Regions from separate parts of the Gudongella sp. DL1XJH-153 genome, predicted to be linked through region 1. Evidence: riboswitches for the same ligand, from Rfam matches in the RefSeq annotation. Region 1 holds a riboswitch; each other region holds the start of a gene.
What was found. Region 1 has a riboswitch for cobalamin ahead of ACOEN1_RS06960 (hypothetical protein). Riboswitches for the same ligand answer to the same signal wherever they lie in the genome.

Region 1 (10,758 bases):
CATGAATATGCAGGTCAAGCTTTTAAGAGTGCTTCAGGACAGGGTAATTGAGAGAATTGGATCAAATACATCGGAAAAGGTGGATGTGAGGGTTATTGCAGCTACCAATAAAAATCTTGAGGAAATGGTGGAACATGAATCATTTCGACTTGATCTTTACTATAGACTAAATGTTGTAAGCATAAGAATCCCGTCATTGAGAGATAGGAAGGATGATATTCCTCTCCTGTCCAAGCACCTTATCAATAAGATAAGTATAAAGGAGAACAAGCAAGTACATGGAATCTCAAACCAGGCTCTTGATTTGATGAAAAACTATCAGTGGCCTGGAAATATAAGAGAACTGGAAAACATACTTGAAAGAGCTATAAACTTCCTGGGGGATGACAGGACTATTTTGCCTAAGCATCTTCCAACCAAGATAAATGGTGGTACCGGATTATACTATGACAGAAGCTTGAAGGAAACTCTTGAAGAAGTTGAAAAGGAAGTAATAATAAGAAGTTTGGTACAGACCAAGGGCAACAAATCCAAGGCTGCAAAACTGCTTAATATAAGCAGAACGAGTTTATATGAAAAGATGGACAAGTATGGAGTATTAGATAGTTAAACAAATAACAATACACAGATATGTACGTATTATGAACAATAATTGAAATACTATATCATATGTGTACACAAAGTGATACAATAAGTAATAAGAAGAGAACAATGTGTCAGGGAAAGCTTACACTCATCAATCGACAAATAGCATATTTATACTTGAAAGTCACATATGAGTGGGTTATTGAAAGAATAAATGATTATTATTTAACAATGTTAATCATTTAGGATATAATTCCTACTAGAAATCAGATGAATATCTATCATAATTGGCACGGGAATTGCAAGTTATTAAGGTTAATAAATCTAAAGAGGAGGTATTTTTGTATGAAAAAAGTAGTAATTGTTAGTTCAGTAAGAACACCTGTAGGAAGCTATGGAGGAGTATTCAAAAATACAAGCGCAGTTGAACTGGGAAAGATAGCTGTTAAGGCTGCACTGGAAAGAGCAGGAATTAATCCTGAAATAGTTGATGAGGTAATTTATGGTAATGTTCTTCAGGCAGGTCAGGGACAAAATGTAGCAAGACAAGTTGCCATTGGAGCTGGAATACCTGATTATGTTACAGCATATACAGTTAACAAGGTATGTGGATCAGGACTTAAGACTGTCGCATTGGCTGCCCAGGCTATTAAAGCAGGAGATGCAGAAGTGATTGTTGCAGGTGGTACTGAGAACATGAGCATGGCACCATATCTTCTTCCGAACAACAGATGGGGGCAGAGAATGGGCGATGGCAAAGTTGTCGACTACATGGTAGCAGATGGTCTTACAGACATATTCAACAACTACCATATGGGAGTAACTGCAGAGAACATAGTTGAGAAGTATGGTCTTACAAGAGAAGAGCAGGATGAACTTGCATTTAATTCTCAGACAAGAGCAGAGAAGGCAATAAAAGAGGGAAGATTCAAGGAAGAAATCGTACCTGTTGAGATTCCTCAAAGAAAAGGAGATCCAGTTGTAGTTGACACTGATGAGTATCCAAAGTTTGGAACAACAATGGAAACACTTGCAAAACTAAGACCAGCTTTTAAGAAGGATGGTTCAGTCACTGCTGGTAACGCATCAGGAATCAACGATGGAGCTGCCGCTTTTGTTGTTATGAGTGAAGACAAAGCCAAGGAGCTGGGACTCAAGGTTATGGCAGAGGTAGTAAGCTATGCATCAGGTGGAGTAGATCCTGCAATAATGGGAACAGGACCAATTCCTGCAAGCACGAAAGCATTGGAAAAAGCAGGAATGACTGTTGGAGATATGGAACTTATTGAGGCGAATGAAGCCTTTGCAGCTCAGGCATTGTCTGTGGCCAAGGAACTGAACTTTGATTTGGAAAAAGTTAATGTAAATGGTGGAGCTATTGCAATAGGTCACCCAATCGGCGCAAGTGGTGCAAGAATTCTAGTAACCCTGCTACATGAAATGGAAAAGAGAGACAACAAGCTTGGACTTGCAACACTATGCATCGGTGGCGGTCAGGGTATTGCAATGGTAGTCAAGCGCTAGAGACATAACAATAAACCATAATGAAAGGCAGGTATCTGTATGAATAAAGAGGTAAAAATTGATGAGGCTATAGATAAGATTCAGGATGGCATGATTATAATGGTGGGAGGATTCCTTGGATGTGGCAATCCTCATAGACTGGTAGATAAGCTTGTTGAAAAGGGAACAAAGGATCTTACATTGATTTGTAATGACTCTTCTTTTCCTGATTATGGAGTTGGAAAACTTATTGTAAACAAGCAGGTCAAAAAGCTTATAGCTTCCCATGTAGGAACAAATCCTGAGACCGGTAGACAGATGAATGCGGGCGAAATGGAAGTAGTTCTAGTACCGCAGGGAACTCTGGCTGAGCAGGTAAGAGCGGGAGGCTCTGGACTTGGAGGATTCCTAACACCTACTGGAGTTGGAACAGTAGTAGAGGAAGGCAAACAAAAGATTGAAATCGAAGGAATTGAATACATTTTGGAACTTCCATTAAAAGCTGATGTAGCATTGATTGCTGGACAGACAGCTGATAAATTTGGTAACATTGAATACTTTGGAGCAACAAGAAACTTCAACCAGCTTATGGCTACTGCTGCTGATCTTGTAATAGCAGAGGTAGAAGAAATTGTTGAAGTTGGAGAAATGGATCCTAACCATGTGGTAACTCCGGGAATCTTTGTTACTCATCTTGTCAACGGAGGTGCAAAATAATGGAAAGAAATGAAATGAAGGCATATATAGCAAAGAGAGTGGCAAAATTGCTTCATGATGGTGACGTAGTTAACCTTGGCATAGGTCTTCCAACCCAGGTATCAAATTATCTGCCAGCGGGAGCAAATATTTTCCTGCAATCAGAAAATGGTTTTATTGGTTTGGGCCCTGTACCTGAAGAAGGCAATGAAGACTGGAGAATAACAAATGCAGGAGGGCAGTGTGTTACCATACTTCCTGGAGGAGTATTTTTCGATTCATCAACATCATTTGGAATTATCAGAGGTGGCCATGTTGATATGACAGTTCTGGGAGCTTTACAGGTAGATGAAAAGGGTAATCTTGCCAACTGGATGATTCCAGGGAAAATGGTACCTGGAATGGGTGGAGCCATGGACCTTGTAACAGGAGCAAAAAAGGTTACGATTGCAATGGAGCACACAGCAAAAGGTGCAAAAAAGATTCTTAAGGATTGTACACTGCCCCTTACTGCGGCTGGCCAGGTTGACTTTATTGTTACAGAGATGGGTTTGATGGAAGTTACTGAAGAAGGTATAGTTCTTAAGGAAATCAATCCAGAATTTACGGTTGAGCAGGTACAGGAAGCAACTGAAGCAAAACTGATTATTGCAGATGACCTTAAGGATATGCAAGTATAGTTTGAATAAAGAATTAGGGCACCACCGGGCTTATCTGGTCGGTGCCTTTACTCTGGGGGATGTCGATATGAAACTAGACAGCATTAAAAGAATTGGTATAGCCGGAGCCGGTACAATGGGATCTGGTATAGCCCTTATCTTTGCAAAGAAGGGATATAAAGTCACAGTAATGGATTTGAGCATAACTCTGCTGGAAGATTCGCGAAAATTGGTGGACATATTTAACCAGACTCTCTTGGCTGAAGAATTAATGACAAGCGATGAAGAAGAAAGAGTAATGAGTAATATTGAGTACTCTCTGGATAAGAGTGCATTTAAGGACTGCGATTTGATTATTGAGGCAATAGTTGAAAAACTGGAAGTGAAGCAAAGCTTTTGGAAAGAAGTAAAATCAATAGCTAAAAAGGATGCATACCTTGCAACCAATACATCAGGATTAAGTATCAACAGTATTTCTGAAGATATTGTAGACAAGACAAGATTTGTGGGAATGCACTTTTGGAATCCACCTCATATAGTGCCTTTGGTGGAGTTGATCAAGGGAGATGAGACATCGGATGAGACTGTTGAGGTTCTCAAATCTCTGATGAAGAGAATTGACAAAGAGCCTGTTATTGTACAGAAGGATACACCAGGATTTATCGGTAACAGACTTCAGTTCGCAGCTTTCAGGGAAGCGCTCCACATTCTGAAGGAAGGAGTCGGGACAGTGGAAGATATTGATAAAGCCATGAGATTTGGGCCCGGTTTCAGATATCCGGTATTGGGACCACTTGAAACAGCTGACCTTGGAGGATTGGACACATTCTACTATATTTCAGCATATCTGTTTAAAAATCTTAGTGATAGCAAGGAAGCTCCTGAGATACTCAAGGAGAAAATAGATTCAGGAAATCTTGGCGTTAAAACAAAGGAAGGCTTCTACGAGTATTTTGATGGACAAGATGAGGAAGTTATAAAACGAAGAGACAGTATGTTTATTAAAATGTTAAAATTGAACAATTCAGCTGAAAAAAAATAATATAATCCCATTAATATGCTTTGCTATATTAATGGGATTATATTATCATATACAGAGAGATATCTTGTCTTATCGTTATAATTACTATAATAGGATATGGAGGATGCTATGGAGATACTACTTAATGAAATAATTGAAAACAACAGACACCTAATTAAAAATGGTAAGGTTGCAGATTACATACCAGCACTTGCAAAAGCAGACTTTGAGAAAATTGGAGTAACAGTTGCTGGTAGAACAGGAGCATTATTATATAGTGCAGGGGATTACAATCAGAAGTTCACACTTCAGAGTATATCAAAGGTTATTTCATTTCTGGTAGCTGCAATGGATAATGGAATAGAAGATATTTTTGAAAAAGTAGGGTGTGACAGCACAGATGAACCCTTCAATGCGTTTACCAAGCTGGATCTACCAAATGTAAACAAGCCTGCAAATCCGTTGATTAATTCCGGTGCGATTCTTACAACTTCCATGATCAAGGGGAATGGAGATGAGAAGTTCCAAAAAATATTGGAACTTACAAGACGGATGGCTCACAATCCGAATATAGGCTATAACGAGGAGGTCTACCTCTCAGAAAAGAAGACAGGCAGTAGAAACAGATCCATGGCATATCTTATGAGCAGTAAGAATATTCTTGAAGGTGATGTTGAGGATGTTCTTGATACATACTTCAAGCAATGTTCCATTGAAGTTGACACTAGAGATCTTGCAAAAATTGGTAGGTTTATCTCAGCAGGATGTGAGGGAATAAATATAGATGGAATTTCGAGAACAGATATGTCGATCCTTTTAAAAGGCTTGCTATTTACCTGTGGAATGTACAATTACAGTGCACGCTATGCAATTGAAGTTGGTATTCCTTCAAAATCAGGTGTAGGTGGAGGTATTATGGGTGTCCTTCCAAATGGCATGGGAATTGGTATATTTTCACCAGCTCTGGATGAGAATGGAAATTCATCAGCTGGAATTGGAATAATCAAGGAACTCACAAGGAGATTACACTACAATATATTTGATGATAGAAAATTGCAGGTGGAAATTGATACCCACTAGATAATTAAGGAAAAGCTGGTGATATGATGGAAGGAAGATATTTTAATACAGAAGATGGCTCAAGAATATATTACAGAATAGGTGGAAAGGGGCATCCAATTGTATGTATCCACGGATTTGGAGCGGATAGCACTACATTCAGGCTGACAGAAAAGATACTCTCAAAAGATTTTCTTGTCGTTACATTGGACCTGAGAGGTCATGGAAGGACTGTGATAGGAAATGGAGATCTCAGCTTTAATGCGATGGCAAGTGATATTGAGGTGCTTAGAGAGTATCTAGATTTAGGGAAAATCAATTTACTGGGTTGGTCCATGGGTGGAGCTGTAGCAATGGAGTACTTAAAAGACTTTGGACAGGATAGAGTCAAGAATCTGATTCTTGTTGAGACATCACCAAAGGTTATTAATGATGACAAATGGAAGTATGGACTTTTCAAGGGAGATTTTACCAGAGAGATGGCTGAAGAGGAACTGTTGAGTATCAAGAATGATTTTAGAGGTTTTGTTTCACGGTTTATGAGTAAGATGGCTCCTGAACTAGATAGTGAAAATCTAAAAATCGCAATTGAGGCAATGGGAAAAAACAATCCTGACTACATGGCAAGAATCTGGGAGAATATTATTTCTGTTGATTACAGGGATGTTCTAAGAGATTTCGAGGAGCCATGTCTTGTAATAAGTGGTAATGAAAGTGCTTTTTACGGCGTAGACTCAGGTCAGTTCTTGGCAGGAATGATGAAAAAAGGAATTCATCATTCAATAAGTGGAGGTCACCTTGCACCAATTGAAAGCCCTGTGGAATTCAACAGGGCTGTAAAAAGCTTTATTTTCGATAATTACAATGTCATTTTCTTCATCTAGAATAGATATCAGAATTTCCTTTTCGCCATCAGCTCCCTTTATGAAGCTGCTGACCCCAAGAAAGGTCGCAACCATTACAAAGACAACAAGTATTGATAAGATGATTTTTAAGTGTTTATTCTTCAAATTTATCCTCATTAGTATGATCTTGATTCAAAAGGTATTTCCTCAAAACCTTCCAGTCTATTTACTTCAAGTGACATTACAAATAGTATGTTTGCCATAAGGTTTGAAATATCTAGAAGTATTTCTGGAACAATTATACCTGACTGTTGAATCAAGTATAAATTACGTGTAACAATTTTAGCTTCACATCTTGCAATATGGTATTGTGTTGCAAGTCTGTTACCTACAGGATAAATGAATCCTGCTACCTTGTGTCTATCTTTAAGGACATGATAGATCGTCTGGCCATCTCTTAGGTCATCCAGCGAAATTGCTAGTTTTCCCCTTAAAGAACCATTAAGATGCAAAACCTTGTCCATCAGCCACCAGGTTTCCTTTTCCAGAGGAGTCCCCATCGAAATAATGTGCCCCAAGGTTGAAGACAGTTTGTCAGTAAGTATTTCATGGTCAACCATTTTGTTTTTGTCGTTTAGAAATGGATATGCTATAAAATCAAAATTTCCGTTCATTTTATCCCTCCTAGTTTTTTTAATAAGAAAAGAATCTAACGATTCTCCAAGGTAGCTTTTCTTGATACTCATGTACGGACATTTCATTATACAAGAAAAAAAGAAATTTCCTATTCATAATAAAAAAAGCTCCTCAACTAGGAGGAACTGAAAAAATCTAAAAATGGATAAACTGCAACTGCTGTTACCATAATTGTTTCCTCCTTTCCCTCCGAAAGCGGTTCTTACATTCAAAAGGCAGGTCTCCTGGCTAATGGCTGTGACCATCTCACCTTCCCATGATCTAACACAGTGGTATCTGAGATGGATGTACCATATACAGTAGCGGGGGCTGCAGCGTTTCACGCATTTCCCTATTAAGTAAAATACACCTATTTAAATATTCAATTGTACAAGTTAATTTTACACGCCAAGATCCAATAAATCAAGAAAAAGAAAATCCCTCAAATTGAGGGATACATTTAGCTAGAGAAATGGCATATATTTCTCAGAGGGCTCATTTTCTGATTTTGAAAGTATATCCTCAAGAATTCCAAGTCCCTTGTTTATTTCTTTCTCACCTACAGCACTAAAGCTTAAGCGTATAAATTTCTCTGAGTCACTGGAGTCGGTGAAGAATACTTTTCCAGGAACAATTGCCAAACCTCTTTTTCCACATTCCTCATAGAGCTCAATGGCATCGAATTCTTTAGGAAGTGAGACCCATATACTAAGACCTCCAACTGGTTCCAGGTATGAAATGCCAAAATGCTTGAGTTTCGCTAGTCCTGAAATCATAAGCTGATATCTATCCCTGTAGAAGGCTGTAATATTTTCTATATGATCTCTCCAGAAACCTTTTCTCAAGTAGAGGTCAAAAGCTCTTTGAAGGTATCCAGAGGATGAAATGTCAGTGGTGTGCTTGGCTTTGATAATATCCTTCATCAATGCCTTTGGTAGAGTCATAAAACCTATTCTTACTCCAGGCATGAAAATTTTGGAGAAACTCTTGATAAAAATAACCTGATCAAATTTGTCCATGGTCTTTAAGGGTAGCTTATTATCGTCAGAAAAACTTAAATCAGTCAGAAAATCGTCTTCGATAATGTAGAAGCCATATTCCCGAGCAAGTCTAAGGACATCTTTTTTTCTCGTTTCGCTGTAGCAGATTGTTGTTGGACTGTGGAAGTTTGGCATAAGATAAATAAATTTGGGTCTGTATCTTTTTACATACGACTTGAGTCCATCCAGGTCTATTCCATCTTCATCCATTGGTATTCCTATAATCTTGGCTCCTCTTGATTGAAATGCCGCAAAAGCACCTGGGTAGGTAGGGTTCTCAACCAAAATAACATCTCCAGGTTGAATAAGTGTCTTTGAGATTATATCAAGACCCTGCTGACCTCCGGATGTAATGAGTATCTGATCCTTGGTAGCCGAAATCGAGTAATGCTCCAGAAGAAATTCTGAGATAGACTCTCTAAGTGGTCCAAAGCCTGTGATTTCAGGGTAAAGAAAAGCCTGACCTCCGTCTCTGTCCAAAACTTCAATTAATGATTTTTTAAATTCCTCAATTGGGAAAAGTTCTGCTGTAGGTGAAACGCTTGCAAAATCTATACTGTTTTTAAGGAGAGGGTAGATACCAGAAAGCATTAGCTCCATGTCACCTTCTTCTACAAGATAACTATCCTGACTAAATGAAGGACGCTTAATAAAGGTACCGCTACCTTTTACAGTATATATATAATTCTCCTGCTCAAGGAGTTTATAAGCATTTACTACTGTAACATTATTAACCCCAAGCTGTTTGGAAAGAGATCTAATTGAAGGGAGCTTTTCAGATTGGATATTGTCGTCCTCAATAACATCCCTTATAGCCTCGTATAATTGGATATACAAGGGTAAATCCTTCTCCTTGTTAAGCCTGATATGAGTAAGCACATTGATCAGTCCTTTCTGTATGGATACACTTAGTATATCATATTGGTTTATATAAAGGTATTATAATTAGTACCTGGGATTCGTAGGATTGACATATCAATTACTTGAAGGTAACATTGAGTTAATAGGATTAAATGTCTAAAAATACTAATTGCAACTGATATTTTCAAAAATTAAAAACACAGAAAGGGACGCCGGGGACGGTCCTTTTTGTCCCAAAACAAGAAAAATGCGGGAGGAGTTTTTATGGCGAGATTGAGTAGAGAAGTGAGTCCAACAGGTTATTATCATATTATGATGAGGGGTATAAACAAAGAAATGATATTCAAGAACAATTTTGATAAGAAGAATTTCCTTTCATTGATTGAAACAAAGTTTGAAGAAGATGTTTTAATTGTTGCATTTTGTATTATGGATAACCATGTACATATCATTTTAAAAGGTGAATTGGATGACATTTCTTTATCTTTGAGAAGAATAAATACCTCTTTTGCGATGAGAATAAACAGAAGCCTGGATAGAGTAGGGCATGTGTTCCAGGATAGGTATAAAAGTGAAATTATTCATAATGAAGCTCATCTTCTATGTGCAACAAGATATGTGCATAATAATCCCGTAAAAGCTGGAATCATCAAAAGTCCACAACAATATGACTGGAGTAGTTATTCTCATTTCCTTCAAGGTAAAAGTAATCTTTTAGATTCTGGAGAAATAGAGAGGATTATGAAGAGTATTGGATCGAATAAACAGTTTCAGGATTTTCATAAGTTGGAGGATGAGATTAGATTCATTGACACAAAGGAAGAGCTAGATAGATTGGAGTATTCAAGAGCTCAGAGAATTATTCATGACTACCATAAGAACAAGGTAGAAATTGATTCTCAGAGTATAAGAAGAAATTCAGATGAAATGGATCAACTTATAGGTATGCTATTAGAAAACACAAACTTAAGTATAAGAAAAGTATCAGAATTACTTGAGGTCAGCAAAAGTACCGTACATAGGTTAAGCAGAGGAGGAATTTAAAATGGGACAAAAAGGACCGTCCCCGGTGTCCCGAAATGGATTGTTTTCAACGATTGTGGGGTTATTGTCAATAGTGGCACTTTTAATTATGGCGTTGACATTTACTGGCGTTCTCAATGAATCGGCCAGGGATTTTGTAATTCCTATTCTGGGAATACTTATATTCCACGAAGGATATATAAGATATGAGAAGCACAAATTATTGGGAATGTTTCTGATGCTGCTTTCTGCAGGAGGGTTCATGGTTATATTGTGGAGACTAATATCGGCATAAGGAAAGGATGTTATTGTGAAAATCACTAAAATGGTTCTTCTATTGATTATATTGACTATATTTACGTCAGGCTGTTCAGCAGGTGAGATACCGCTTTCTGATGTGGACAAAACAGTTATTGAAAATTACATAAGAGATGAATACAGAACAGGTGGAAGTGTTGGGAATACATTTGTGATCATCGATATTCTTGGCTCGGATAAATCCAAGGAAGAAGTATATATTTGGGCACTGATTGAAGAGCATTCATTTGGTGGGACTGACGCAAATCTTGAATCCGGGGCATCCCTACCCTTTGTACTGGAAGTTGATAGGGAGGATGATCTTATTGAAATAACCAAAAGCAGGATTCCAGGAGATGGATCAATCTTTACAGAAAATGTAAGGGAACTTTTTCCTAAAGAGCTGCACAGCAAGATTTTGGATTATTCAAGTGAGCATATCGATGACCTAATAGCTGAAATGGAAGAAAAGGTGGAAAAGAGACTTCTTATCT
Region 2 (10,758 bases), on a different contig from region 1:
TAAACATTATCCCTATTTAAGTGCAGCCATAATCCGGGGATTTGGATAGCTTTGAAGAGTAAATTAGAATAAAATTGTTTAAAATTTAACATATATAGGTATATATATAAAGTAGGATATTCTAAGAATTTAAAGGAGTGTTTATATGAGTAGATTATTTAGTCTTGAAGGAAAGGTAGCACTGGTTACAGGAGCATCATCAGGACTTGGTGTTCAATTTGCAACTGCTCTTGCAAAGCAGGGAGCGGATGTTGCCTTACTTGCAAGGAGAATGGAAAAACTTGAAAAGGTAAAGGCGGATTTGGAAGAGCTGGGAGTAAAAGCTCTGGCAGTTGAATGTGATGTAACTGATGTACAACAGATAAAGGATGCAGTCAAGGAAGTAAAAGATCATTTTGGGAAAATTGACATATTGGTAAACAATGCCGGAATAGGCTTTATGGCACCAGCTGAAGAGCAGTCAGACGAAGACTGGCTTAAGACAGTGGACATAAACCTCAATGGTGTTTACTTTATGGCAAGAGAAGTAGGCAAGATAATGGTTGAACAAAAATACGGAAAAGTCATAAACATCGGTTCAATCCACAGTACTGTAGCAATGATGGGATCAGGAATTTCAGCATATGCAGCAACCAAGGGCGGAGTGAAGATGATGTCTAAAGCACTTGCCACTGAATGGGCTCAGTACAATATTACCGTAAACACAATCGGTCCTGCTTATTTTAAGAGTGAAATGACTGAGGATGTTGTAACAGACAAGTCATTCGAGGCGGTAGTAAAAACCTACTGTCCAATGGGAAGAATAGGTAAGGAAGGTGAGCTTGACGGAGCTGTTGTGTACTTTGCATCAGATGCATCTAGCTATACAACAGGACAGTACCTTGCAGTTGACGGAGGCTGGACAGCAATTTAATAAAATCAGTTAAGAAACTCAAGGAGGCTACAGCTTGTTATCAAGCTGTAGCCTCTTTTTAGAAGAACTCACAATCGGGCGGGCATGGAAACCCTCCCCTACACAGGATTGTTGGACAACTGAAATCTTTTGTTAATAAGAGATATAATGAAATTAGTAAAACAAAAAATCTGATTTTATGGAAAAAAAATTATTATGAACATATAATAAGAAATGAAAAGGAATATCAGGAAATATGGGAGCACATAGAAACAAATCCATTGAAATGGGAAGAAGATGAGTATTATAGTTAATGAACATTCTTTTTATCTAGCGTTGTATAAGTAGACCGATACGACTTAACTTTGGAATCGATACACTTGTAGTTCCTAATTTGAAGGAGGAGTTTTATGTCCAAGTTATTTGCTGTATTCTTACCAATTATTTCTATTGTAATAACCACCCTAGTTATTGTGTTCTATAAAAACAATTCATCTGAAACAACAAGCAAAAAAACAAAGTTTTTATGGATTGGGTTTGGTATTTTGATGTTTTTGGCAGGTGTTGTAGTATTTGTAAGTATTTTAAAAGGACGGTAAAATCATAGGGTATCAAGACACATTCTAAATATTTAGCATCAAAGATTGTAGGGGACGGTTTCCACGCCGTCCCTTAAGTTTCCATGTCACCCTGAAAACATTCTATTGATACAATTTCAGATATGGTGTATAATCAAAACAATTAAAGTTGTCACATGCAAGGAAGCTGGGTGCGAATCCCACACGATCAAGTCACTGTGAATGCAGAGCAAACTCCACGATCTTAAAGATCAGCCACTATATACTATGGGAAGGCAGGGGGGAGCGATGAAGCAAAGTCAGGATATTTGCCGACAATGCTCTCATTTTGTTTTCTTTGACTAAAACAGGTGATAATATCTAGCATGGTTTTTTGCATGTAAGTTTGAGCGTTTGCCGGGAAATATCGGCAAATGCTTTTTTAATGCCCAAAATTTTGAAGGAGGTCCAATACATATGAACAAAAACAAGATACTATCCCTAATACTGTCGATAGCAATAGCAGTCTCAATGGCTTTAGGTGTATATTTTCCAAGTGAAGCCTATGCCAAGAATGAATCGGAAAACATTGAGAAGGTCATACAAGAGACAGCAGACTATATCCTTAAAAACCAAGACGGATTTTCAGATGCCTGGTCAATTATAGGGCTTGCAAGGTATCAAAAGACTGATATGGAAAATCTATCAGATACATATTTAAGCAGCTTAAGAAAAGAATTAAACCAAAAGCAGGGCATCTTGACAACCAGCAAATATACGGAATACTCAAAGACAATATTGGCTCTGACAGTATTGGGAATAGATCCAAAAGATATGGAAGGCTACAATCTAGTTGAAAAGCTTTCAGATTTGGATAAGCTTACAATCCAAGGCATAAACGGTCCGATCTGGGCATTGATAGCTCTTGATTCCAACGACTATTCAGATTTGAGTACAAGGGAAAGCATTATTGAATATATGCTGGAAAATGAAATAGAGGGTGGAGGTTGGTCATTGAGCTCAGAAATCCCAGATGTTGATATAACGGCGATGGTTTTAACCAGTCTTTCAAGGTACAAAGACAGAGCCGATGTTAAACCATATATAGAGAGAGGACTAGAATTTATCTCCAAGGCTCAAAACTCAGATGGAGGATTCGAGACAATGTCAGTAGAAAACGCTGAAAGCAATGCACAAGTAATAGTTGCACTTACATCGCTGGGGATTGATCCAGCGAGCGATCCTGGTTTTATCAAAAATGGCAATAATGTAATAGATAATTCAATCGAAAATTTTTACAATATCTCAGGTGGATTTTCACATCTTAAGGATGGCAAGGAGAATAAGATTGCGACACAGCAATCATTTTACGCTTTGGTTTCATATCAAAGATTCAAACAAGCCAAGGCATCACTATTTGATATGACAGATAGCAACATTATAATAGACAACAACAGTCAGGCAAGCGATGAGCCCAGAAAGAATCCATTTGTGGATATAGAGAACGACCCTGAAAAAACAGCAATAATTGAGTTAAGTATAGAAGGGATAATAAATGGAGTTACACAGACAGAATTTCAGCCAGGTAAAAGCATCAGCAGAGCAGAATTCGCAGCCCTTATTAGCAGAGCCTTAGACAAGGAAGAAACCCATAATCACGGATTTTCAGATGTGAAGGAATCAGACTGGTTCTCGGGATATGTTGGAGCAGCAAAAGCCTCGGGACTGATAAAAGGTTATCCAGACAACACATTTAAACCACAAGACAAGATCACAAGACAAGAGGCATCAATGGTTATCTACAATATTGCAAAAACTATGGATTTGGATACGACAATCTCTGAAACTGAGACAAGGAATTACCTAAGCCAATTTCCAGATTATAGAGAGATCGCCGACTGGAGCAAACAAGCCATGGCATTTGGTGTTAAAGAAAGCTATATTCCAGATAACATAATAGATATTGAACCAAGCAGGGCAGCAACAAGAAGCGAAGTGGCAGGAATGCTATATAGGCTTCTTGAGGACATGTAGGGGATTAGCTTTGGCCAACCGATATAGATGAAAGGAATCGATCGCTATGAGTAAAAGAATATGGATAGGACTCGCCAGCTTTTTTCTGATACTAGTTTTAGTGCTTGGGATTCAGATGCTAAACTCAGGGCCAGCAATGGCACCAGCACCGGAACCTGAACTGGAGAATGCTGAATCCACCCAATCAGGATTTCACCTGGAAGAAGAGCCTGAAATAAAGGCGGCAGAGGAAAAGGAGCCTGATTTGGAGACTGAAGAAATAGATCCAGAGACGCCGGCAGAACTTGAAGAAGCAGCTGAGATACCAAAAGAGCAACCAACACCAACTGAAACAGATGCACAGCAGGCTGCCGAGCCACCAGCAGAAACAAGAGAATCAGAAGAGCCAACCTCAACCGAAGAGGGAGCAAAACATGTAACCCTATCTGTCTCAGTCAAAACGCTCCTTGATAAAGAGGAAGCAATCAACCCAGAAAAGTGGGAGCTGGTTCCTGAGGACGGATGGATATTTCCTGCTCAAAAGGTAGAATTCTATGAAGGTGAATCAGTTTTTAACGTTCTGCTTAGAGAAATGAAAAAGAATAAGATTCATATGGAATATGTTATGACACCCATACATAATTCAAATTATATTGAAGGCATAGGAAACATATATGAGTTTGACTGTGGAGAATTAAGCGGGTGGATGTATTCGGTCAACGACATATCACCAAGCCTGGGGACCAGTAACTATCTACTCAAAGAGGGTGATACTGTTAGATTGCTGTATACATGTGATCTAGGAAGAGATCTGGGATTTGAGTTCGATGAGTAGAGACCCTTTTTACACCTATCACCCAATCATAAACATTATCTTTTTTACAGTAGTAATAACTACAACGGTATTTTTGCTTAATCCAATAATCCTGGTGCTTTCATATTCGGCAGCATTTGTGTATTCGGTCAGGCTAAAGGGAAGAAAGGCACTAAAATTCAACCTCTTGTATATGCTGCCCTTGATGGTCTTTGCAGCAGCAATAAACGTCCTGTTTGTGCATGAAGGGGCAACAATACTGGGCTATTTTAGCAATGGTAACCCAATAACACTGGAATCATTGGTGTATGGTCTCTTTTCAGCCCTGATGATAGGCTCCGTCATAATCTGGTTCTCATGCTACAACGAAGTAATATCATCAGATAAAGTCATATACCTCTTTGGACGAATCCTGCCCAAGACATCACTGATATTTTCAATGGTTTTAAGACTGGTGCCAATGTACAAGGCCCAGATAGGAGTTATCTCAAATGCACAAAAGGGGATAGGCAGAGATTTCCATACAGGCAACTTGTTTCAAAGAGCAAGAAACGGGCTAAAGATCCTCTCAATAATGCTGACCTGGGCACTTGAAAATGGAGTCGAAACATCTGACAGCATGAAGGCTAGGGGATATGGACTAAAAGGAAGAACTAGCTTCTCAATATTTAGGTTTGATGCAAGAGACCGTGCGCTTGCAGTCAGTTTAGGAGCACTGATGGCAGTATTTTCTTATGGTCTGGGAATAGGCAGATTTTACTTTAGGATATATCCAACGGTAAAATGGACAGAACTTACAAAGACAAGCATCCCATTTTACATAAGCATTGCAGTTATTTTCTTTTTACCAATAATCTTAGGGATAATGGAGGACATAAAATGGAAACATTTAAAATCAGCGGTTTAAGCTTCTCCTATCCAGAGGAAAAGACAAGGCAGTTAAAAAATATAAGCTTATCCATTAAACAAGGTGAGTTTGTAACCATATGTGGGGAAAGCAGTAGTGGTAAAAGCACCCTTTTAAGACACTTAAAGCCAGCATTGACACCATATGGCATAAAAAAGGGAGATATCCTGTTCCGGGGACAGCCCATTGAAGAATTTGATTTGCGGACACAGACTTCAAAGATAGGTTACGTACTCCAAAACCCTGAAAATGGGGTAGTCACAGATAGGGTATACCATGAACTGGCATTTGGCCTGGAAAGTCTAGGATATGACAATAACACAATACGACTCAGAGTTGCAGAAATGGCAACATTTTTTGGAATAAGCGATTGGTTTATGAGAAAGGTGACAGAACTATCTGGAGGACAAAAGCAACTCCTGAACCTGGCCTCCATTATGACAATGCAGCCAGAAGTATTGATACTGGACGAGCCCACAGCACAGCTAGACCCATTGGCAGCCACTGAGTTCCTGGATACCATCAAAAAAATAAATCTGGACATTGGGACGACAATAATCATTTCAGAACACAGACTAGGGGAACTATTCCCCATGAGCGACAGGATTCTAGTAATGGATAATGGAGAAGTGATCATAGATGCACCACCAGAAGATGCCAGCGGCATGATTCTGGAATCTGGACATGTGATGGCCAAGGCACTGCCATCATATATGAAAATATTTGCAGCGGTCGAAGGAGAATCAGCCAAGACAAAGAGCTACCCATTGTCAGTAAAAAAAAGCAGGGAATGGCTAAGCGGGAAGGTAGAAGACCGGATAATCAAGCATCCAGAAATTCCGCCGAAAGAACAGTTAGAAGAAAAGACAGAAGCAGCCATGGAATTAGCTGATGTTTGGTTTAAATATGACCGAAACGAAAAAGATGTAATAAGGGACCTGTCGATCAAGATAGAAAAGGGCGAGTTTCATTCGATTGTAGGGGGAAACGGCACAGGAAAAACAACAATGCTGTCAATCCTGGGCGGTTTAAACAAGCCATACAGAGGCAAGGTGAACCTTGATCCCCATACAGCATTCCTGCCCCAAAACCCTCAGGCCCTCTTTGTTGAGATGAGCGTTGAAAGAGATATATATGAAATGCTCAGATCGATTGAAAAGGATATGGAAAAAAGAGAAAAGAAGGCAAAAGAAGCAATAGAATTGCTGGACTTGGAAGATATCCTAAAAAGGCACCCCTATGATCTAAGTGGAGGGGAGCAGCAAAAGCTGGCAATGGCCAAGGTTTTGCTTTTGGAGCCTAAAATATTACTGCTGGACGAACCCACAAAGGCACTGGACAGCCACTTTAAAACAAGACTGGGAAATATATTGAGGGATTTGGTTAAAAAGGGCACCACAATTGTTATGGTATCTCATGACATAGAGTTTTGTGCAGAGTACTCAGACCGGGTCTCACTCATTTTCAATGGTTCCATTATAGCGACAGAAAAACCTCGGGAGTTTTTCTCAGGCAACAGCTTCTACACAACAGGAGCAAACAGAATGTCAAGGCATGTATTCGAAAATGCAGTAACCACGGAGGATGTGATTGATCTATGCAAAATGAATGGATTGTAGAAGACAAAAGATATATTGAGCATCCTGGAATAAGGAAAAGATCAACCATATCTGCATTTATAATATTGGTGCTGATTCCATTGACCATATGGTTTGGGATGGAATTCCTAAACGATAGAAAATACTATTTCATAAGCATGTTTTTAGTGGTATATACCATGGTGCCATTTTTTATGGTATTTGAAAACAGAGACCCTCAGGCAAGGGAACTCATTGTGATATCAGTTCTTGCAGCCTTGGCAGTAATGGGAAGGACAATGTTTTTCATGCTGCCGGCCTTTAAGCCAATGATGGCCATAGTGATAATCTCAGGTATAGCATTTGGTCCGGAAGCAGGATTTCTGGTAGGTTCCATGAGTGCCTTTGTATCAAACTTCTTTTTCGGGCAAGGTCCCTGGACCCCATGGCAGATGTTTGCATTGGGTCTGACAGGATTTCTTGCAGGTGTATTGATTAGAAAAGGTATTCTTAGGAAAACACGACTTAGCCTTTCGATATATGGATTTTTAACGACATTTTTGATTTACGGTGGAGTGATGAACATAGCATCAGTCTTGATGTATACAGAAAGAGCAAATATAAGGATGTTTTTGGCATCATACATTTCAGGAATACCTTATGACCTAGTTCACGCAATTAGCACAGTATTTTTCTTGTATTTTTTATCTGGGCCAATGATAGAGAAGTTGGACAGAATAAGAATAAAGTATGGAATGTTAAGATAGAAGGAGAGGATGATAAAATGTTTAGAAACAACAAAGAGTTTTTAAGGATTACAACACTACTTATGGCAATAGTTATGTTTGCAATGGTGATATTGCCAGTTGCACCCGTGTTGGCAGAGGCCAGCAATCCGCTGTACAGCGAAAAGGCCACTGAGAACATAGACAACCTATATAACGGTTACCGCAATGGAAAAGGTGAAATTGTGGGCAATGGCTATACTGATCTGGATGGATTCATGTTGGGGGTTATCCATCAGACTGGAGCAGATGTACTGAATTGGGATTACAATGAAGAAACTAAGTTGGGAGCATTTCTGGATCAGAAAATTCAAGCTGTAATTGAAGCAGAGGACACAGATCCGGTACCAGCCCATCACCTGGCCAAATTGTACTACGGAACACTTGAATTGAAGAAAACCTCCTTAGCGGCTTCACTTTGGGACATGTTAAAGGCCAGATATGATACTGCAGGTAACGGCACCTTTGGAGAAGATGGCGAGTACAGCCAATATGTCAATTTACCGGCATATGATATCTTGGTTTTAACCGGTAACATTTCAGAATTGGAAAATCCTGAAAACATGGCTACCTATATACTGGATCTGCAAAATGACAATGGAAGTTTTGGAGATTTTCAAAGCACAACCCAGGCTGCAAGGGTACTTAATAGCCTAAAAGATCTAGTTGCTGAGGATAACCTTGCAGCGCTGGATACAGCTATGGATTCTGCACTTGTTTGGATCAAGGATCAGCAAAAAGACAATGGTAGCTATATAAGTGGCGACTGGGATGATCCAATAACAAATTCAGCAGAGACAGTATGGATGATAGATAGATTAAACCTGGATGAGCAAGAATGGCAGTATGAAGGCACATCAAAAGGAGCCATAGAATTTTTAGCTGCAACTGATTATGAGGGAGCGAATATTGCTTCCAATGCATGGGCATTATATGCCTTTATGCTTAAGGATGCAAATCCTGATACAGATGTCGCCGGAGGCGATGCTGAAGAACCACTAGGTACTGTAACAATAAGGATAGAAGGACCGGACTATACAATTTTGCCGAGTACCGAAGTCCAGGTTGAAGGAAACAAGAGCTATTCAGATATAATTGTCGAAAATGCCGTAGAATTGGGATATACAGTTCAGCAACCGGATGGATATATAGGAAGCATCAATGATATTCCTGGACAGACCTATTGGGCTGTAGCTCCATATCAGGAGATATACGCAGACGGAGATTCATTTGTACTGTATGGTGGAGCTTCAGGAAAATTTGGAGAGATTACACTTTCAAAGACGACCGCAGAGCCAGGAGACAGCTTTACAGCCACAGTAAAGTACGATAACGGAGATCCAGTTGAAGGAGCAACAATACTATATTATACAGAGAATAAAATGACATCTCCCACTGCAGTAGATGTTGTGACCGATGCACAGGGCAAAGTGAATCTAAGCATCGATTCAGAAGGCGAATATCAGCTGGCAGCACATAAAATCAATACAGCAGAATATCCAGCGCCTGACAATGGCTTGGTGAGAAGCCTGCCAAAAACAATAACAATAGAAGAATACCAAGAACCACCAGCACCGATCGTAGAAAGAATAAAGGTAGAATTTGCCGTGATAGATGATGATGGCGATGTAATATATGGACCAAAAACAGTTAGACTATATAGTGATGATAGATTTGGATTAACTGCATTGGGAGCACTGGAGGAAACAAGTCTGGATTATGAATCTGAATCAAACGATAGTTTTGTTACAGAGATTGAAAGAATCAAGAATAAAGGTTTAAGTGGATGGATGTATGCTGTCAATGGAAGAGCACCCAGCATTCCAGCGATTGACAAGGAAGTCCGCGATGGAGATGAAGTCCTTTGGTACTATTCAAAATCAGAATCATCAAGGGTACCAAAGTTTCCGGATGAAGAAGATATAGAAGAAGAGATTGAAGAAGAAATAGAAGAAGAACCAGTATTTGTAATTCCACCAAGAAGAACATTTAGCGATGTGGGAGAAGACATCCTTTGGGCAAAAGATGCCATAGAATTATTGGCAGGTCGAGGAATAATTTCAGGAACAGAAACAGGTCAATTCGAACCAAATAGATCAATAAACAGGGCAGAATTTGCAAAGCTGGTAGTTGAAACATTAGGGGATAAATCACTAAGCCAAGGAACAGCAATGTTTTCAGATGTAGATTCCACTAAGTGGTATGCAGACTATGTAGGAAAAGCATTTGCAAAAGGTTTGATCCAAGGAAGCAATGGTAACTTTAGACCAATGGAAAGCATAACAAGAAATGAAGTAGCAGTGATATTACACAGAATGCAGAATGGAGAAGCTCCCTATTATGGTATGATCAGCTTTGCAGACGGAACAGAGATTCCTGCTTGGGCTAGGGAAGCTGTAGCATTTTCAGTGGAAAGAGGCTTGATTACAGGCTACGACGACAACACATTTAGAGGTGAGCAGCCAATGACAAGGGCAGAAGTAGCGGTACTCCTGTACAGATATATACAGATGATGAATTTATAAACACAAGAAAACGCGGAATAAAAACCGCGTTTTTTCACGCTGTTTTGAGCCTGCCGAAGAATCTTTCATATAATCATTTAGCTGAAAAAAACATCGCTAATATGAATATTAAGTCCTAATATAATTTAAGGTATTTCTAGAGGAAAATTCTCTTTCATGTAGAGCGAAGGCGATTTTTTTGCATTAACACTGCTCATGTTACTTAACACAAAATAATGAATTAGAAGTGTCATAAATTAAGTATAGAGACCATATATATACCAACTTTATTAATGTATAATAGCTATAATAGATTGAATTATCTAAATTTACATGTAAGAAAGGGGGCAGAATCACGAAAAAACAGGTGTCTTCGTTTCAAGTATAATTCGCTGACAATGAGTCACGGAGAGATGGTATTACATTTATGGAGATGCTTAAAATTATCTATAAAAGGGAGGAATTTAACTAATGGAATTAGGTACGTATGCTTTAATTGGTGAACGATCTTTATGGGCATTATTGCCACTTGCTACATATCTTGTACTGATTTTTATGGGTAAGAAAGCGTTATCAGCAACACTAGGAGGCGTAGCTGTAGGAATTGTACTTACAATGCTAGGTCCAGGAAGTATTGCAAGAATGTTTGCATCTTCAATGGGATCATTTTTGGCATTGATTGGTTTGATAATTATGCTGGGAAGTGGCT
Region 3 (10,758 bases), on a different contig from region 1:
CTGTCAACGCGCATGTCCTGGCTATACTCCCAGTATTATGCGGTATCTCAGGCTCGACCAATACTATGTTTAGAGCCATCTTTACCCTCCAATATTCTTCAAGTCTAAAGTACGAACTTCTCAATTGCCTGTGCAACACCATCGTGATTATTATCCTCTGTTACATAATACACTTTCTCCAGCACAGATTTTGCTCCATTGCCCATCCCTACGCTGATTCCTGCAATCTCAAGCATAGATAAGTCGTTTTCATTGTCACCGATTGCCATTGTGTTATTCAATGAAATATTCATCAGACGACAAAGATGCTCAAGGCTTCTACCCTTCGATACGCCTTCTTCCATTACCTCTAGATTATTTGTCCAGCTCTTTGAAATTGAAATGCCTTCAATTGAGCCAAGTCTTTTTTTAAGCTGTATCAACTTGTCCAGATCATTGTCTATAAAAAGAAATTTGAAAACATCTAGATCGACTCTTTCAGCAATATCTCGGATGCTTTTGTAAATATCAACATCGATAGATTGTCCGGTGAATTTACCGTTGGAAGATGAATAGTAGTCTACAATCTCTTTAACATAGGTTCTGGTAAAGAAAGTATCTTCATTGTAAAAATGAAAGTACACTGACATATCATGTCCTATTTCCATTATTTTTTCAAGCTTTTTTTTATTAATTGGCTTTCTGTATATATCATTTCCCTTATTATCAACTAAAATAGCTCCGTTGCAAGCTGCTATATAGCTATCAAGGTTCAATAAATTTGCATAATGCAATGCAGATTTAAGAACTCTTCCTGTTGCAAGTACCACTTCAACATTCTTTTCCTTAGCCATTGCTATAGCCTTCTTAGTTCTTTCTGTTAGCTTGTTGCTGCTGTTTAATAAGGTTCCGTCCATGTCTATTGCGATTAATTTTATATCCATGTGATTCCTCCTGACACAATTAATATATCACAACGGAGTTGAAAATAAAATATCAAAAGCTCCCCATCAAAGTTTAAGACCGGGAATTTTTATCCCGGTCTAGCATATATTACGTTAATTTTCTAAGTAATTGTTCCATCGATTCAACAATAACAAGTCCGTTTTTAATCATTTTATTTAGGATGGCTGTTGCTGCACCTCCGGTGTAATCAAACTCATCGTACTTTCTCTCACTTAGGTAGACCACTTTCTTTCCTGTCTCCAATGCATCTGCAGCCATTTGAAGGTTTTTCAGGTTACCACTTCCAATAGGTACATTGGTCATAACAACAAAATCTGTATCAGATATCATCTCCTTGTTTTTCCTTTCTGCTTTATCGGAAATCCCTGAAAATGGTTTTTCTTCTGCTACCGGGATCTTAAGACTTTTTGCATACTGCCAATCGCTATCTCCAGCATTTAGTACCCCAAGGGTAAGCTGATATCCTCTTTGGTAAAGGACATTAATTAAATCCTGACCAGAGCCTCCTCCTGATATTACGTGAATCTTTATGTTCATCTCGCTACGTATTCGCTTGTTAACTTCAAGGGGTATAACTGAAATATGCCCTGTATATCTATTTCTCTCAACTGCAGCCCTCATGCCATAAGCCTGCAGAATATTTTCAGTTGTGATAACATCCTCAGGTGTACCCTGGCTTATAATACTGCCTTTTTTCAAAAGCAGTATTCTGTCTGAGTATCTCGTAGCAAGATTGATATCATGGATTACAAGTATAATAGTAATACCCTTTTCCTGATTCATCTTCCTCAGTAGATTTAAAATGTCAATCTGATGATTAATATCCAAATGTGAGGTGGGCTCATCCAGTAGAATTATCTCAGTATTCTGAGCCAGTGCCTTAGCAATAAAGACCCTTTGTCTTTCACCACCGGATATTTCAGTTATAAGTCTGTCCCTTATATCAAATGTATTGGTCATCTCCATGGCTTCATAGATAAGTTCTTTGTCTTTTACATCTTCTTTTTCAAATCTACCCTTGAATGGATGTCTACCCATTGAAACAACTTCCTCAATGGTAAACTCAAAATCAAGAGTTGTATCCTGCGGAACCAAAGAAATCTTTCGTGCTATTTCCTTTCTCTTGTACTCCTCAAGATTTTTCCCCAGAAGTTCAACCTGTCCAGATTCAGGTATGTAAAGGCCATTAATTGTTTTAAGCAGTGTTGACTTCCCAGAACCATTTGGTCCAATTATGCTTATAAATTCTCCACTGTCAGCTTGGAAGCTTACATCTCTAATAACAGGAGTAGAGGAATAGCCAAAGACAATATTCTTTGCATTTACTGCCATCATAATATCACTACCTTATCCATTAAAGGGCTCTTTTCTTGCTTCGTAGAAGATAGATAAAGAAAGGCCCTCCAAATATTGCTGTTATTATCCCTACAGGAATTTCCATAGGGGAAATAACAGTTCTCGCTATTGTATCAGCAAATACCATAAATATACTTCCCACTATAGCAGATGAAGGAAGTAGAATTCTATGATCTGGTCCAACAATCAGTCTAACTATGTGGGGTATGATTAAACCAACAAACCCTATTATACCACTTATGGATACTGCCATAGATGTAATAAAAGTTCCAAGAAGAAGTATATACACCTTTGTCTTTTCAACATTCACTCCAAGACTTTTTGCAGACTCCTCTCCTGTCAGCATTATGTTTATATCCCTGGCAAAAAATAATGTAATCGCCATTGCAATGATCATGGGTATCGAAATTGATGTTATTGGAGTCCAACCTTTTCCAGATAGGCTTCCCATAGTCCAATAAATGATTTTTGTCATATCCCTATTATATACTACCATTAAAAGTGATGTTATTGCAGTTAGAAACTGTCCAACTGCAACACCTGCAAGCAATAGGGTTGTAACTGGTACTTGATTTCTGATCCGACCTATATTATACACCAGTGTCACAGCAATTAACGCCCCGATAAACGCCATCACTGAAATCCCTGAAAAGCCAACAAAAGCAACATTCAATCTAAGTATAATAGCGATAGCTGCTCCAAGAGCAGCACCTGACGAAATTCCAAGAATATATGGATCAGCCATTGGATTTTTCAACAATCCCTGAAAAGAGGCTCCAGAAATTGACAACCCGGCTCCAACAATCACTCCTAAAAGTACCCTAGGAAGTCTTACACTCCATATTATGGAATGCTGAGAATCTGTAATTGAATCAGTCCCAATAAAGCTTGAAAGTCCTGGTATCTTAGATGCCACAACTTTGTAAACATCAATTGGATTAATACTTGCAGATCCAATTGTCGCTGTAACTCCAATTGTTATAACAAGTAGTATAATCAGTATCAATAAGGTTATACCATAGGATTTAATCCGGATTTCTTCCTTCACATTAATCACAGCCTTACTTAATTGTTTATTTCAGGATGGATAGCTTCAATTATCAATTTAAGTGCATCAATTATTCTTGGTCCGGGTCTTGACATTATATTGCCGTCCAACAAATACACTCTATCATTCTTAATGGCATCTATTTCACTATATCCTGGTCTTTCCTTTATAGAATCTGCTGTCTTCTCGGGAAGGTCATTGGCGGTGATGTATACCTGTGGATTTCTCTCTATAAGCTGTTCAAGATCAAATTGTGGGTACTCGCCATCAGCATCTGCTGCAACATTTTCACCACCAGCACGATTTATGAGCTCATCTACAAATGATCCCGGTCCTGCAGCCATAAGTGGTTCATGCCAGATTTCATAAAAAACAGTTTTTTTATCCAGTCCTTCTATTTTCTCGGCTAACTCAGCTTCTTGTGATGTCATTTCTTCAACAAGCTCTTTTGCTTCATCTTCATGTCCTGTTATTTTTCCTACCTTTATTATTGTGTCATACACTTCCTGGAGACTCTCAGGCTCAAACCCTGCAATCTGGATACCAGCTTCAAGGAGTCTCTCGTTTTCCTCAGTTACGCCGTCCCCATAGTTAATAACAAGATCCGGTTCAAGTTCAATAATCCTTTCAAGATTAATTCCATTAAAATCTCCGATTTTTTCAATATCCAAAACCTCTTCAGGATAATCGTCATAGCTAGTTACTCCTACAACCTTGTCTCCTGCACCTACTGCAAATAATATCTCAGTGTTACTTGGTGCAAGGGAAATTATTTTTTCCGGAGGATTCCCAAAGTTTATGGTATTTCCAAAATCGTCCTCTATACTCAGTACAGCATCCCCAACTTCTTCTGATTGTTCTTCAGGCGTTTCAGGCGTTGAAGGCGAACTGCAACCTGACAACAAACCAACTGCCAACATCATTGCCAATAAAATAAGAATTCCTTTTTTCAAGTTTATCGCTCCTTTTTTTGCATAAATTAAAGCCCATCAAGAGATGAGCTATTCTTACAAATTGCATACATCCCTCCCTCCGAGGTAAAGCGCTTAGTAGATGTGATAGGCAGATATCCTGACTTACGGTTCATCCTCGGTTCAGCTCCTTCCCGGTTTCCCAGTGGCTTATTGCTGACTTCGTTCCCGTTTACAGTAGCGGGGGCTGTAGTGGATTTGCACCACTTTCCCTTTTAAATCTCAAATGTGAGATACCTATTTCAAATATTATTTGTCTTTATGATATCAGAACAGGATGACTTAATCAACCAGTTCCATTTTATAATTTTCTGAAGGTGTTATCTACTTCTTTTTTATATGAAATATCTGGCAATCCAAATTCCCAGATTCCAAGGAGTGATTGGTCTGTTGTAATAATACCCTTGTGCATAATCACACCTGTGTTCTATCAAGAACTGTACCTGCTTATCAGTTTCAGGACCCTCAGCAATGGTTTTAAAACCCAGATTATGTGCCAGAGTAATGATTGTGGATACAATATCCTGGTCCTTTTTGCTTTTTTCTATTCCATGCACAAATGATTTATCAATTTTTAAGTAGTCGATAGGTAAATCCTTTAAGTACTTCAATGAGCTGTAACCAGTACCGAAGTCATCTATTGATACTTTTACTCCCAGTTCTTTCAATTGAATCAACTGGTCTATTACTATATCAGAATTTGATGCAATTGATTCAGTTATCTCAAGAACTAAAAGCCGTGGATCAATCTTTGTATTTTCCAATACTTCCTGAATCACCGTTATGAAATCCATGTGATAAAACTGATGAGCTGAAATATTAACTGATACACTCAAATCACCCAAGCCTATCTTGCTCCATTCATCAATCTGTCTACACGCAGAATCCATTACCCAATTCCCGATTTCAATAATTAGACCGCTATCTTCTGCAACTGGTATAAAATCATAGGGTTACACCGATCCTAGAACGGGATTGTTCCATCTCAGAAGGGCTTCAACCCCATCTACCTCTCTTGAATTCATATCAACCTGAGGCTGATAAACCAATGATAATTCTTTGTTTTTAATGGCATTTTTCAAATATGATTCCATTCTAGTCAATTTATCATCATGTTCATTTTCAATAGAATTAAACATCACAACGTTGTTACGACCATGTTTTTTTGAGAAATACATTGCATTGTCAGCTTTTTTGAACAAAGTATCCATATTGCTGCCATCATCAGGATAGATACTTATCCCTGCACTGGATGATATGTTGATTTCCATCTCATTAAATACAAAAGATTCCTTGAACAAATCCCTGATCACCTGAGCCAATTGATATATTTCATCCAAATCATTATGTTTCAAAATTACAACATATTCATCTCCACCATACCTGAATAGTTTGGAATCTTCGGGTATATGGGTTGTTAATCGCTGTGTAACAGCCTTTAATAGCTGGTCTCCCATTTCATGCCCCTAGCTATCATTAATTGTTTTGAAACGATCAAGATCCATCATGAATATGGCAAATTGTTCCTCAGCTTCAATCAAATAATCAATATATCTATTTAGAGCATACAAGTTAGGCAGCTTGGTCAAGTAATCGTTAAAGGCCATATCACTTAATGCCAATTCAGCTCTTTTTTGCATTGTTATATCTTTACCTATGCAATGAATACCAATTATTTCATCATCAATAACAATAGGAATAACTGTTATATGCAGATCAACTATTCTTTCTTTTCTATCGTACATAGCTGTTTCATATTGAATGGATCTTCCTTCCAATACCTTTAAAAACTGATTCATGGTGTATTCCTGACGTTCTGGTACAATAAATGGCAAAAAAGGCTCCCCAATAAGTTCATCAGCTGTGTATCCCATCAATTCTTCAGTAGCTCTATTAACCGATGCAAACCGTCCTTCCAAATCATATGTTATGACAGCATCTACATTGTCCTCAAAAAGTGATCGATACCTTTGTTCATCTTCCTTTAACTTCCTTTCAGTTTCCTTCTTTGCAGTAATATCCCGTGCAATTCCAAAAGCGCCAATTATCAATTCATCCTCAATAATCGGTATTGAGGATACCTGGAAGCAAATAATCTCATTATCACGATTGTGCAATCTAATTTCAAATTGTGAAGCCTCTTTTCTCAATACCTTTGAATAAACATCTTTAGCAATTTCTAAATCATCTTCATGGATATATTCTGAGTAATGAGAATTTATTAATTCATCTCTGGAATACTTCAAATATCTTTCACTTGAGATACTAATATTAACCACATATCCCTCTTTATCCAAAAGATAATTCATATCAGGACTGATTTCAAAAAGAGCTTCATATAATTTTTTTTGACTCTGGGCAAGTATATTTGATTTCTCTTTCCCATTACTATGATTGTTCTCGGATTTCTTATTCATATAGAAACTCTCCTCTTTATGACTCAAAAATCTGAAAGGGTATATCAGCAGTTATTCAGCTGCCTCCAGCTCAGAAAGATCCTCATTTGGCACAGACATATCCTCACTATTCTCATCATTAACAGGATCACTATTCTCTGGAGATACATCTATTATCGGTATTTCTGGTTCTGGGTTTTGAACTTCCTGGGCTGGTACCTGAGGAGTCACAATCGGTTCAGGACCCACTTTGTAAATATAGTCTCTCTCCCTATAATAGTCATGTGATATCTGTTCTGTACTTACTATTTCTCCATTTCTTGTTATTGATTTAAAGGCATTTACCTTATACCCGTTTCTTCCTTCCTGTACCATTTCCCTCGTTCCAGGCTGGATTGTGTCATCAAGATTCTCATGTACCTTGTATGGTATTGTTGCAACATAGCTTGTTGAAATATCAATGGAATAATCCCTGTTATCCTTGTCACCGTAAATATAGAAGTATACTCTGGTACCTTCTACCTTGCTGTCAATCATTACAGGATAATCAAAGTCATTCCTAAATACCAGATCCAGATAACCTGTAGCAACAGCTGCATCAGTTCCTCTCGGAACATATCCTGGTGCTATGGAATGGGGACTTCTTTCAATAATTTTCATATCAGCAAGAAGGAGTGCATTGTATAAAGTAGTTGACGTCTGGCATACTCCTCCACCCATTCCAGGGATAAGCTCACCGTTTTCAATTACTGGAGCTTCCTGATACCCATATCTTGCCTGTCTTGGACCAGTTGTCTTGTTGTAGGATACTTCCTGACCCGGCATTACAAGCATCCCTTTAAAGGATTCTGCAGATAATCTTACATTGTGGCTTCTTCCCGCTGAGCTTCCTGCAAAACTGGTAGAAAATTCTCCGATAACACCATTGATTTTTTTATAGTATTCTTCCTGAATTTTGGGTTCTTGTGTTATCACGGAAATTTCCAAACTCTCAACTGTAAGGATTTCTTCCGAAACCATCTCAAGAGATTTCTTGAAGGAATCTCTGTCGAGATACTTTCCTTGAACAGGTTTTATGATTTCAAACTGTCCTGACTGAAAACTGAACTGTGCATCAACCGGTTCAATCTCAATATCCTCGGCGATTACGTCAAGGACGCTATCGGCATTTGTAGTTTTTATAGTTGGGGACAAAGTATATACCTTTGGATTTGTCTGGAGATCTCTTATTGTTTGAAATCTTTGTATTACATTCCCTAATCTTCCAACACTAAATGCCTTCATGGCTACCTCATCGTAATTGAAATCCAGATCAATATCTGACATATTCATAGAATATATTGCACCAGGATATCCTTCCACTGTAAGAGTTATTTGCTTAGTTTCATGTACTTCCTTGGACTCCTTAAGCTTCTGAATCCCATCCTCCAATGTCAATCCACCCATTGGGATTTCATCTATTATAATTCCTTCATAAAAGGTATCCTTTGCAACATAGCTGTCCAGATAATAGTAGCCTCCAAGACTTGCTACACCGAAGACCGTTAATACTATTATTAATATTTTGATTCCTTTTTTCACTTCCCCACCCCGTTCTTATAATAAAGACAATAAACATTAACAGGACAATCTTCACAAAGTGGTTTTCTTGCCTTACAAACCCTTCTTCCATGAAAAATCAACTGATGATGTGCCTTTGTCCATCTTTCTTCAGGTATACTATTCATTAAGTCCTTCTCTGTATTTTCAACTGTCTTTGATGCAGCGAGTCCAATTCGATTTGATACTCTGAACACATGGGTATCCACAGCTATAGCTGGTATTCCAAAGGCATTGCTCGCAACAACATTTGCAGTCTTCTTACCAACACCAGGCAGTTTTATCAGTTCTTCAATAGTATCTGGAACCTTTCCTTTATGCTCTTCTAGAATTATCCCACAAGTAGCTACTATATTCCTACTCTTGGTTTTGGAAAGTCCGCAACTCCTGATCCTTCTTTCAAGGGCTTCTACTCCAATTCCAATGTAATCTGAAGGCTTCTTCAATTCCTCGAACATCTCTTCAGTAACCTTGTTTACTCTGACATCAGTGCATTGAGCTGATAAAATTGTTGCTATGAGAAGTTCGAAAGGGTTATTGTAATTCAATTCTGCTTTTGCCTCAGGATACAGGCCATCTAGTATTTCAAGAACCTTGCTTTTTTCAATCTTTGTAAGTCTTTTCCTCATGTCATTCTCCTATAGTATTTCAATCTCATGGGAAACTATTTCCACTCTTCCATCCAGGTCCACAAACCTTATTACATTATTTATTATGCTTCTTACATGGACTGTTTCATTGGATACACAGGCAAACCCGATAACAGAAGATTGCCATGTATCAAAATAATCCACTTCAGCCACAGATATATTGAATCTGGATTGTAGTCTTCCAAGTAAGCTCTTGATCACCTGTCTCTTTTCCTTTAGTGAATAGACTTCAAATATATGCAATTCAACTGAACATGCACCAATTATCATAATTCCACCTCTTGTTATCTATTTCTTAGTCTAATAGTATACTATTTCAGACATAAAGAAAAGAGGGGAGATTTCCCCTCTTTTAAACACCACTATAAAATATCCATCTCTTTGCCAACTTGTCTGAATGACTCCACGGCATTGTCAAGCTGTTCTCTGGTATGAGCAGCTGTTACCATACATCTCAATCTCCCAGTTCCCTTTGGTACTGTTGGAAAAATGATACCTGATACGAATACTCCCTTTTCAAGAAGTCTCTTGCTGAACTCCATTGTCTTGGCTTCATCGCCAATTATAACTGGAGTTATTGGTGTCTCACTGTTTCCTGTATCAAATCCAAGTGAACCCATCTTTTCCTTGAAGTAAGCTGCATTTTCCCAAAGCTTGTCAGTGTATTCAGTTGATTCCATAAGCATGTTCAAGGCTTCTGTAATTGGGACTACTGCAGCTGGGGGAAGCGATGTTGAGAAAAGAACAGGTCTTGCTCTATGGCTTAACCACTCATACATGGTCTTTGAACCTGCCACATATCCACCGATTACTCCTATTGCCTTTGATAAGGTTCCGATTGTAAAGTCTACTCTTCCATGAAGCCCGAAGTGATCGACAGTACCTCTTCCACTTTCTCCAAGAACTCCTGAACCATGAGCATCATCCACATAGGTCATGGCGCCATATTTTTCTGCCAACTCGACTATTTCAGGCAGTTTTGCAATATCTCCATCCATACTGAACACACCATCAGTTATAATAAGCATATTTCTGTATTTATCCTTATTCTCCTTTAGCACCCCTTCAAGACTCTCCATGTCAGAGTGTTTGTAAATTGTCTTTGCTGCTTTTGAAAGTCTTGCACCATCGATAATGGATGCATGATTCAATTCATCCGATATTATCAAATCCCCTGCCTCTGTAATTGCCTGAATAGTACCAGCATTACAGTTAAATCCTGATTGATAAATAAATGCTGCTTCTTCCCTTTTGAATTTAGCAAGTGTCTCCTCAAGTTTTTCATGAATATCCATGTTCCCAATAATTGTACGAACAGCACCTGAACCTACTCCATATTTTTCAACTGCTTCAATTGCTGCTTTCTTCATTCTGGGATGGTTTGCAAATCCAAGGTAGTTGTTTGATGAAAGGTTTATAACCTTCTTTCCATTTAGTATTACTTCTGCATCACTTGCAGATCCCATTACAGGTAGCTTTCTGTATACGCCTTGATCCTTGAGTTCCTGAATATTCTCTTTCAGGAATCCCAAATCATGTACATTTGACACTAAAATCCCTCCTTAAAAAATTTAAAACATAAGCTTATGTGTTAAAACGACATTTGCTATTCTACCATATTTTTTAATATCCTAGAAGTATAAGGTTCCAAAAGTTCTACATTCTTTTTGTCTATTGTCTCTATTATGTCAATATAATTCCGAGCTCCAATATTCTCCAATGCAATTACTGCATTTCTTAAGAGCACTGTCTTTCCTCTCCAGCTTCCAGTCATATCACCGTATTTCTCCTTG

Region 2: another riboswitch for cobalamin. It lies ahead of ACOEN1_RS11430 (S-layer homology domain-containing protein); the one in region 1 lies ahead of ACOEN1_RS06960 (hypothetical protein).
Region 3: another riboswitch for cobalamin. It lies ahead of ACOEN1_RS00250 (helical backbone metal receptor); the one in region 1 lies ahead of ACOEN1_RS06960 (hypothetical protein).

What each region holds. Positions count from the first base shown of each region.
Region 1 is NZ_JBMEMN010000014.1:1,275-12,032, forward strand. It holds gene ACOEN1_RS06925 (sigma-54 interaction domain-containing protein) at 1-610, shown strand, start outside; gene ACOEN1_RS06930 (acetyl-CoA C-acetyltransferase) at 931-2,109, shown strand; gene atoD (acetate CoA-transferase subunit alpha) at 2,149-2,805, shown strand; gene ACOEN1_RS06940 (3-oxoacid CoA-transferase subunit B) at 2,805-3,464, shown strand; gene ACOEN1_RS06945 (3-hydroxyacyl-CoA dehydrogenase family protein) at 3,532-4,485, shown strand; gene glsA (glutaminase A) at 4,594-5,544, shown strand; gene ACOEN1_RS06955 (alpha/beta fold hydrolase) at 5,568-6,407, shown strand; gene ACOEN1_RS06960 (hypothetical protein) at 6,545-7,042, opposite strand; cobalamin riboswitch at 7,262-7,433, opposite strand; gene ACOEN1_RS06965 (PLP-dependent aminotransferase family protein) at 7,508-8,920, opposite strand; gene ACOEN1_RS06970 (transposase) at 9,209-9,988, shown strand; gene ACOEN1_RS06975 (hypothetical protein) at 9,990-10,262, shown strand; gene ACOEN1_RS06980 (hypothetical protein) at 10,278-10,758, shown strand, end outside.
Region 2 is NZ_JBMEMN010000036.1:101-10,858, forward strand. It holds gene ACOEN1_RS11420 (glucose 1-dehydrogenase) at 146-913, shown strand; gene ACOEN1_RS11425 (hypothetical protein) at 1,303-1,491, shown strand; cobalamin riboswitch at 1,598-1,800, shown strand; gene ACOEN1_RS11430 (S-layer homology domain-containing protein) at 1,927-3,483, shown strand; gene ACOEN1_RS11435 (DUF4430 domain-containing protein) at 3,530-4,297, shown strand; gene ACOEN1_RS11440 (energy-coupling factor transporter transmembrane component T) at 4,290-5,183, shown strand; gene ACOEN1_RS11445 (ABC transporter ATP-binding protein) at 5,156-6,802, shown strand; gene ACOEN1_RS11450 (ECF transporter S component) at 6,781-7,527, shown strand; gene ACOEN1_RS11455 (S-layer homology domain-containing protein) at 7,545-10,070, shown strand; gene ACOEN1_RS11460 (TRAP transporter large permease subunit) at 10,521-10,758, shown strand, end outside.
Region 3 is NZ_JBMEMN010000001.1:52,187-62,944, forward strand. It holds gene trmL (tRNA (uridine(34)/cytosine(34)/5-carboxymethylaminomethyluridine(34)-2'-O)-methyltransferase TrmL) at 1-79, opposite strand, end outside; gene ACOEN1_RS00235 (Cof-type HAD-IIB family hydrolase) at 105-923, opposite strand; gene ACOEN1_RS00240 (heme ABC transporter ATP-binding protein) at 1,033-2,280, opposite strand; gene ACOEN1_RS00245 (FecCD family ABC transporter permease) at 2,300-3,307, opposite strand; gene ACOEN1_RS00250 (helical backbone metal receptor) at 3,367-4,302, opposite strand; cobalamin riboswitch at 4,394-4,576, opposite strand; partial or broken gene ACOEN1_RS00255 (sensor domain-containing protein) at 4,656-6,737, opposite strand; gene ACOEN1_RS00260 (VanW family protein) at 6,789-8,297, opposite strand; gene nth (endonuclease III) at 8,294-8,944, opposite strand; gene ACOEN1_RS00270 (DUF503 domain-containing protein) at 8,954-9,235, opposite strand; gene ACOEN1_RS00275 (glycine C-acetyltransferase) at 9,328-10,515, opposite strand; gene queG (tRNA epoxyqueuosine(34) reductase QueG) at 10,572-10,758, opposite strand, start outside.